2 regions of the Clostridium pabulibutyricum genome follow, and region 2 is predicted to be linked to the other one. Evidence: riboswitches for the same ligand, from Rfam matches in the RefSeq annotation. Region 2 holds a riboswitch; the other holds the start of a gene.

Region 1 (4,434 bases), on a different contig from region 2:
TATTAAAACTGACATAGAGAATATTATAGTACCTGCTTTTCTCAAAAAACCTTTGGCTTTCTCCCATGTGTGTGTGATTAGATTTTTTAAATTAGGGACATTGTACTTGGGAAGTTCTATTAAAAAAGGTTCTTCATCCTTCTTGAATATTGTATTTTTAAATAAAAGGCCTATTACAAATGCCAGGATTATTCCAAGTATATATAATGAAAAAACCACCTCGGTTTCCTTGCCTTTGAAAAAAGCGGATGCAAACAGTGCATATATTGGCAAACGTGCATTACAGGACATGAGCGGTATCAAAAGGGCTGTTAATTTTCTATCCTTTTCGCTTTCAAGAGTTCTTGAAGACATTATTCCCGGGACTGAACATCCAAAGCCTACAATAAGCGGTATAAAGGCTTTTCCGGAGAGTCCCATTTTTCTCATAAGTTTGTCCATTATAAGAGCGCCTCTTGCCATATAGCCGCTGTCTTCAAGAAATGATATTCCTAGAAAAAGACAGAAGATTATAGGAAAAAAAACAAGGATTGATCCTACACCTGAAATTATACCATCTACTAGAAGGGAGGTGAACCATGGGCTTGCAGATGAAAGAAGTTCTTTGAGGTACGGAGTTATGGAATTTGACAAATAGTTGCTGAATATATCTGCAACAGGCTGTCCTACCCAGTTGAAAGTAAACTTGAATATTAAAAATAATGCAAATAAAAATACAGGATAGGCTGCAAATTTGTTCAAAACTATTTTATCTATTTTTTCAGTATATGATATAGAAATGTTTTTGGTTTCGACTACGCATTTGGCAAGTATATTATTTATGAAGGAATAAGCCTCCTTTTCGTCTTCAAAATTAAAACTGTTTTTATCAGGGGGGATATGTAAAAATTGACTGCTTTCCAGTATCTCAATAAGGTTGTCCACGCCTTTGCCTTTTGCAGCGACTATTGGAATAGCTATAACACCAAGTTCTTTTTCTATCTTTTCAAAATTTATTTGTATACCGTTTTGAGATGCTATGTCCATCATATTAAAAACAAGTATTATAGGTTTATTAAAATGTTTTAACTGGGTTGTAAGGTATAAATTCCTGTTGAGGTTTGAGGCATCAACTATATTTATTATTACATCGGCATTATTGTTTTGAAGAAAATCCCTTGAGACTTTTTCTTCATTTGAATATGTGTCCATGGCATATATTCCAGGGAGATCCACAATTTTCATCTGGTTAAAATATCCTTCTTTTTTTTCAACTGTTACTCCAGGCCAATTACCAACATATTGGTCAGATCCAGTTAGGTTGTTGAAAAGAGATGTTTTTCCTACATTAGGATTGCCTAGTAAAGCTGCTGTAATCATTTAGTTCCTCCAAACATTTACTTTGATTTAATTGCATTAAAAAATACCATACTTATAGCATAATTATGGCAAAATAAAATATAAGAATTTATTTGTTCACTTGGAACTAGCATTGAACAAGAATATTTTTTGCATCGTTTTTCCGTATGGCCAAACTAAATCCTCTTAAGTCTATGATAAGTGGATCTCCAAGGGGGGCAAAAGTTTTAAGTGTTATCTCTGTTCCTTCAATACAGCCAAGAGCAAAAAGTCTTTTGACGAGTTTTTCATCACCTTTTATATCCGTTATAAAAGCCTTCTGACCTGGCTTCAAATCACAAATGCTCATAATTGCCAACTCCTCTTATCAATTTACATTGAAATCCATTATCAATTTATCTATCCTATATAGTAGCATTTTTTATTTAAGGTGTCAATCTGTAAAGCAAAGAGACATCTATTGACATAATAATTACTAATTGATATAATAAATTCCGTGAATTTAATACAACTTGAACTTATTTAGAGAGGTGGAGGGATCAGGCCCTTTGAAACCCGGCAACCAGTGCACTTACCGTATAATGGTGCTAATTCCTGCAGCGGAGGCTGAGAGATAAGATTATTTTGCTGATTATCTGAGGTTTTCCTCAGATTTTTGTTTTTTACACTAAGTATTGGAGGAAAGTAAGTTTTGATAGATATTAATAATGTAGGAAAAAAATTTGGAAATAAATATGTGCTTAAAGATGTAAGTCTGCATATAGAAAAAGGCGATATTTTTGGAATTGTTGGACATAGTGGCGCTGGAAAATCAACGCTTTTGAGGTGCCTAAACGGGCTTGAAACTTACGACACCGGCAGCATAAAGATAATGGATAAAGAAGTAAAAGAACTTGATAATAGAGAGATAAGAGCTTTTAGAAAGAATTTAGGAATGATATTTCAAAATTTTAATTTATTGAACAGAAAAAATGTATTTGATAATGTAGCTCTTCCTCTTGAAGTATGGAAATTGAGCAAGGACAAGGTAAAAGAAAGGGTATCTGAGCTTCTTGATATAGTTGGACTACAAGACAAGGCAGAAAGTATGCCAAGGAGATTAAGTGGCGGACAGAAACAGAGAGTTGCAATTGCAAGGGCTCTTGCCTTGAGTCCGAATATACTTTTGTGTGACGAAGCTACGTCTGCACTTGACCCAAATACTACAAAGTCAATACTTGATCTTTTAAAACATATAAATAAAAAATTGAACATAACAATAGTTGTTGTTACCCATCAAATGGAAGTTATCAAGGAAATATGCAACAAGGTGGCAATTATAGATGAAGGAGAAATAAAACAGTTCGGCGATGTAGAAGATATATTTTTAAAACCTGAAAAAAATTTAAAAAAGTTGCTTGGATCAGACAATATGCTGCCGGGGGAAGGTTTGAACCTGAGAATATATTTTCCGAAGGAAATAAGTCAGGGAAATCTTATAAGTTCAATGGCAATAGATTTGAATATAAAATTTTCAATAGTGTGGGGGAAACTTGAAAAGTTCAGGGACGATGTACTCGGAAGTCTTGTAATAAACATAAATGATGAGGATAAAGAAGTCATATGTAATTATCTTTCATCAAAAAATGTAGCATGGGAGGTAGAAAATAATGCAATTTAGTGAAATATTTCAGGAAGTTCTTGCTCCAGCCATAGGACAAACTCTCTATATGGTTTTAGTATCAACTTTTCTTGCTGTTATTATAGGATGTATTCCGGCGGTATTTTTAATAGTGACGGAAGAACATGGATTGAAACCGAATAAGGTTGTATATCAAATACTGGATGTGATAGTGAATTTATTAAGGTCTTTTCCATTTATAATACTTATGATAGCAATTTTTCCGTTTACAAGACTTATTGTAGGAAAAGCTATAGGAACAACTGCAGCTATAGTACCAATTACAATAGCCTCAGCACCTTTTGCAGCAAGAGTAATTGAGTCGTCGCTTAAAGAAATAGATCCGGGCATAATAGAAGCTGCAAAGTCTTTTGGCGCAAGCAATGTTCAGATAATATTCAAAGTAATGTTCAAGGAGGCGCTTCCTTCGATAGTACTTGGAATAACACTTACTACCATAGTTGTTGTAGGATGTTCTGCCATGGCAGGTACGGTTGGAGCAGGGGGACTCGGTGATGTTGCTTTAAAGTATGGATATTATAGGTTTGAAACCAATGTCATGGTATATACGGTAGTCATACTTATAGTACTTGTTCAATTGATACAGAGTATTGGAAATTTTATATATAAAAAACTTAATAGATAATTTAGATCGCCTCAAGTGGAGTATGTTAATTTTACTGCTTGGGGTTGTTATTTATGCTAGAATAGGTATAAATAACTTTTGAAGTAAAATTATAATATTGTGTAAGGAGGCATCATATGAGTATAGCAGCATTTTTTGATATAGATGGAACTTTATATAGAGAGGGACTTATGACTGAAGTATTTAAAAAGTTGGTGAAATATGAAATAATTCCTCCTGATAGATGGTACAAGGAAGTAAAACCGGAGTATGAAAGATGGGATAAGAGACAGGGAAATTATGATAATTACCTGCTCAAGATGGCAGATATTTATATAGAAGCAATAAAGGGCCTTTACAAGTCGCAGGTGGAATTTATAGCAAGACGAGTAATAGCACAGAAAGGTGACAGGGTATATACTTATACTAGGGACAGAATAAAATGGCATAAAAAGAATGGACACAAGGTAATAACGATATCCGGCAGTCCCATAGAACTTGTTAGGGAAATGTCAAAGAAATATGGATTTGATGATTATGTAGGAGCTAGATATATAATTGATGATAATAATGTATACACAGGGGAAGTAGTGCCTATGTGGGATAGCGCCAGCAAGAAGATTGCAATAGAAAATTTTGTTAGAAAATATAATATAGATCTTGAAAAAAGCTATAGTTATGGAGATACTGCAGGGGATTTTGACATGCTAAAGCTCGTTGGAAATCCAACTTGTGTAAACCCTACAAGAGAACTTATAAAAGAGGCGATTTCAAATAGCGCTTTAATGCATAAGATACGCATAGTAGTAGA
Region 2 (4,434 bases):
ATCTGAATTTATCTGGACAGCTTTTACTCCTTGTGCTATGGTTCCCGTAGGTGCTATAGTATCCTTGCACCTCAGTGCTATAAATCTCATTTCAAAAGTTGTCATCTCGGCACCAGCCCTTATTCCCATAGCATAGCCAGATCCAGTATTGAAAGGTGAATACCACATCTTGTGCCTTGAAAATCCTGGATTATTTGGCTTGTATATTCCTGAAGCTCCCCCCGCTGCACATATTACGGCTTTAGAATAAACCGCATAAAATTTATTCTTATCTACCGAAAATGCATATGCGCCTATAACTTTACCTCCTCTCGTAATATAATCTATGACATTTGTTTTATTCATGACATCTATATTTTTAGTATCCAGAACCTTGGAAGCAATTACAGGCTTAATATTTTCTCCATTTATTTTTATGCTTCTTCTTCCCCGTGTGACATACTTTCCTTCCGAATTTTTCAATATGGTTAACCCCATTTTTTCCATTTTAGACGTAACTTCATTTAATTTTTTAGCTACTGTATAAACGAGGTCTTCTCTCACAACTCCATTAAATTCATCTCTAACATAATCTACAAAAGACTCTGGAGTTTCATCTTCGTTTATATATGCATTAAGTGCATTTATTCCTGCTGCAAGACATCCGCTTCTTTTTATATTTGCTTTTTCCAGTATTAAAATCTTAGGTTTTTCAGGTGAATTTGCAGCCTCAAGAGCCGCAAAACACCCGGCTGCACCTCCACCTATTATTAAAATATCCGTAGAAACTTCTACAAGATCAAGTTTCACAAAAGCACCCCCTGTAAATAATTAACTATTTTCTTAACACATTCATCCGCAGTATTTAAATTAGTATCTATTACAATTTCAGGATTTTCCGGAAGTTCATAAACAGCACTTATACCTGTAAATTCGTTTATTTCACCTTTTACCGCCTTTTTGTAAAGCCCCTTTGGATCACGCTTTTTACACACTTCAACTGGACAACTTACATAAACTTCAATAAAATCCTTCAAAATAAGATTTCTAACCTTATTCCTATCTCTCTTAAATGGTGATACAAAGGTTGCAATTACAACTACTCCACAATCCACAAAAAGTTTGCAGAGTTCGGAAATTCTTCTTATATTTTCACTCCTGTCACCCTCCGAAAATCCAAGATCCGAATTAAGCCCGTGACGCACGTTATCTCCATCTAAAACATAGGTGAGTTTTCCCATACTGTACAGTTCTTTTTCAAGTAGTGCTGCAACTGTAGATTTTCCCGAACCTGACAAACCTGTAAACCATATAAGCTTTCCTTTTTGTCCAAGCAGATTTTCTCTCATTTTTCTATCTACAAACATTTTATGCCAAACTATATTATTTTCCATAACCACCCTCCCTTGTTTCATAAGCGATTCAATCTTTAATATAATTTATTACGACCATTTTCCGAAATGAAAAATGGTCGTAATAAATTTGAAAATAAATTTTTGCAATCCATCTTTCTTATCTTCCAGAAAAATCATTCCGTAGGAATTAACACCGATACACTCACATAAAAGTGCCGGTTGTCGGGTTTCACAGGGCCAGTCCCTCAACCTCTCTTGATAAGAATATATTATAATTTTAGATAAAAAAACTTCCGCCTCATACAGAGGCGGAAGTTTTTCCGCGGTTCCACTCTGTTTACTGTATCTTCAAGATACAATAACTCAAAATACATTATTCTACTGTTTTAACGTACAGCATCCGCATAAACCTACTTAATTTCAATTACAGAACTCATAAGCGCATTTTCCACTACTTAATCCTGAAATCTGTCTCAGCTAAAAGATTTCTCTCTTTAGGACTCCATAGTATACTTCTCTCAATCACAGTTTTGGTCTTATTTAATTTTGAACTTATTATACTTTTTAAATTATGGCTTGTCAAGAAATAAATTCAATTAATTATATAAAATAACTTTTATACATAAATTTGTTTTATGGATTATTGCATACATCAACCCACTCCCCATACACAAGTTTATACATTTTTAACGGCGAAATCTTAAGGGCATAATCTTTCGATCCTGCTGCTGGATAAACATATTCAAAGTCTTTTATAGAAAGATCCAAGTAAATTTTTACAGCATTTTTCAACCCAAACGGACAAAGTCCTCCTACTGGATGCCCTATTTCCTTCAAAACCATTTCACTTTCAAGCATTTTTGCCTTCACTTTAAAAGTATCTTTAAATTTTCTATTATTTACTTTTAGATCTCCGCGTACAACAACAAGTATATTCCGATCCTTCAGCTTGAAAGCCAGAGTCTTTGCTATGTACTTTGGCTCTGTATGTATCGTCTCTGCCGCCTGCTCAACAGTAGCTCCGCTATCATCTAGTTTAAAAACCGGATTTTTCAAACCTTTATCCTCAAAATATTTAATCACATTTTCCACACTCATAAGCACCATTTTCCTTTCTGATTAAAATATTAAAAACCTTCCTGCAGATAAATTCAGGAAGGTTTGAAATCATATCTCTTTTATTTCTCATCTTTCAGGTTTCACCTGCTGGAATTGGCACCGTTGAATATAAACTATTCAGGTTGCCGGGCATCATAGGGCCAGTCCCTCAGCCACTCTTGATAAGAGCGTATTAAATTTTAAAATTTGTTAAACAATTTTAGTATAAATTTTTGAAGTTGATTTGTCAATATGCTTAATTCTATATCAAATACTCCTTCATTGATCTATAATCTATTTTTTCACCTGATTTTTCTATTTTTACACAAAGCGCATACACTTTCGCAGTATCAAGGCACGTAAAGAGCACTCTATCGTGTACTAAAGAAACATATCTTAGCTTAAATCCATATGTTTCCCCATTGTACCCGGTGGTTACAGTATTTATTACAATATCTATCTTTTTATCGCGTATTTTATCAAGTGCATCTTCTATATCAAGCTCACTGCAGGCTACCTTATTGTCATTTAGAAATTCCCACGTTCCACGTGATGCGTATATAGAAAATCCAAGTGCCTTATATGTCCTGCTTATCTCAAGTACATCTTTCTTATCCCTGTCGTTTACCGATATATAAATGTTTCCTCCCGTATAAACCTTCACACCTGCTGCCTTGAATGCCTTATACATTGCTTTTTCTTTATTGAAATCAACTCCAAGAACTTCTCCCGTTGATTTCATTTCAGGTGCAAGAGCTGGATCAACTCCTGGAAGTTTTTTATTTGAAAATACAGGCATCTTCACTGCATGTATTTTATTGTATTTATACATATCCCTCTTATACCCAAACTCTCTTATACTTTTCCCAAGCATTACAGAGACTGCTATTTTTATCATCGGTATGTCTGTAACCTTACTGAGAATAGGCACTGTTCTGGATGCTCTCGGATTAACCTCGATTACATAAATTTTACTTCCATCAAACGCATATTGAACATTTAAAAGTCCAACAACATTCAATCCTCTTGCTATTTTCAATGTATATTCCTCTATTTTTTCAAGCACTTCATCCGGCAGGCTTACAGTAGGATACATTGCTATGCTGTCTCCTGAATGCACCCCTGTTTTTTCAACATGTTCCATTACTCCTGGAATTATAATGTCTACCCCGTCGGATATTGCATCAACTTCAATTTCTTTTCCAACTATATATTTATCTACAAGTACAGGGTACTCTTTTGAAAGATTTACTGCCTCATTTAAATACTTTGACAGTTCAGCATCACTGTAAACAACTTTCATGGCCCTTCCACCTATAACGTAAGAAGGCCTTACAATTACAGGATATCCTATTTTTTCAACGAGATTTCTAGCTTCTTCGATGCTTGACACAGAGCCTCCAATAGGAGAATCTATGTCAAGTTTTTCAAGCAGCACTCTAAATTTCTCCCTGTCTTCAGCAAAATCTATTGATTCAAAAGATGTTCCAAGAATATTTATTCCTCTGTCATTAAGTTTTTTTGCAAGATTCAATGCAGTTTGGCCTCCAAATTGAACAATTACGCCATATACATTTTCTTCATTTATGACATTCATCACATCATCTATATAAAGAGGTTCAAAATAAAGCTTGTCTGAAACATCAAAATCCGTACTTACCGTTTCAGGGTTGTTGTTTATTATAATCGCTTCAAGTCCGGCATCTTTTATTGCCCATACACCATTTACACAACAATAATCAAATTCTATGCCCTGCCCAATTCTTATAGGTCCTGAACCTATGACAAGTACTTTCTTGTTGTTTGAAACCACATTATCACTTTCAAGGTCATAACATGAATAATAATAAGAAGTTTTCGCCTCGAATTCACCGCTGCATGTATCTACCATCTTGTATACTGATTTTATGCCGTTTATATCTCTAAGTTTTTTCAAATCACACAATTTCATTCCTATAAGTTCGCATATATACTCGTCTGTAAATCCCATTATTTCAGCCTG

Evidence for each region. A riboswitch is a leader RNA that binds a small molecule or an ion and turns the genes downstream of it on or off. The one in region 2 is predicted to bind S-adenosylmethionine.
Region 1: it holds a riboswitch for S-adenosylmethionine, as region 2 does, so the genes downstream of both, AC4CVH_RS13275 (methionine ABC transporter ATP-binding protein) here and AC4CVH_RS04655 (YbaK/EbsC family protein) in region 2, are expected to answer to the same signal.

The regions. Positions count from the first base shown of each region.
Region 1 covers NZ_JBZAYZ010000014.1:5,969-10,402, forward strand. The annotation lists gene feoB (ferrous iron transport protein B) at 1-1,359, opposite strand, end outside; gene AC4CVH_RS13270 (FeoA family protein) at 1,466-1,687, opposite strand; SAM riboswitch class I at 1,854-1,958, shown strand; gene AC4CVH_RS13275 (methionine ABC transporter ATP-binding protein) at 2,030-2,998, shown strand; gene AC4CVH_RS13280 (methionine ABC transporter permease) at 2,988-3,644, shown strand; gene AC4CVH_RS13285 (HAD-IB family hydrolase) at 3,761-4,434, shown strand, end outside.
Region 2 covers NZ_JBZAYZ010000002.1:274,414-278,847, forward strand. The annotation lists gene AC4CVH_RS04645 (adenylyl-sulfate reductase subunit alpha) at 1-789, opposite strand, end outside; gene cysC (adenylyl-sulfate kinase) at 786-1,373, opposite strand; SAM riboswitch class I at 1,489-1,599, opposite strand; T-box leader at 1,636-1,869, opposite strand; gene AC4CVH_RS04655 (YbaK/EbsC family protein) at 1,968-2,432, opposite strand; SAM riboswitch class I at 2,517-2,621, opposite strand; gene carB (carbamoyl-phosphate synthase large subunit) at 2,695-4,434, opposite strand, start outside.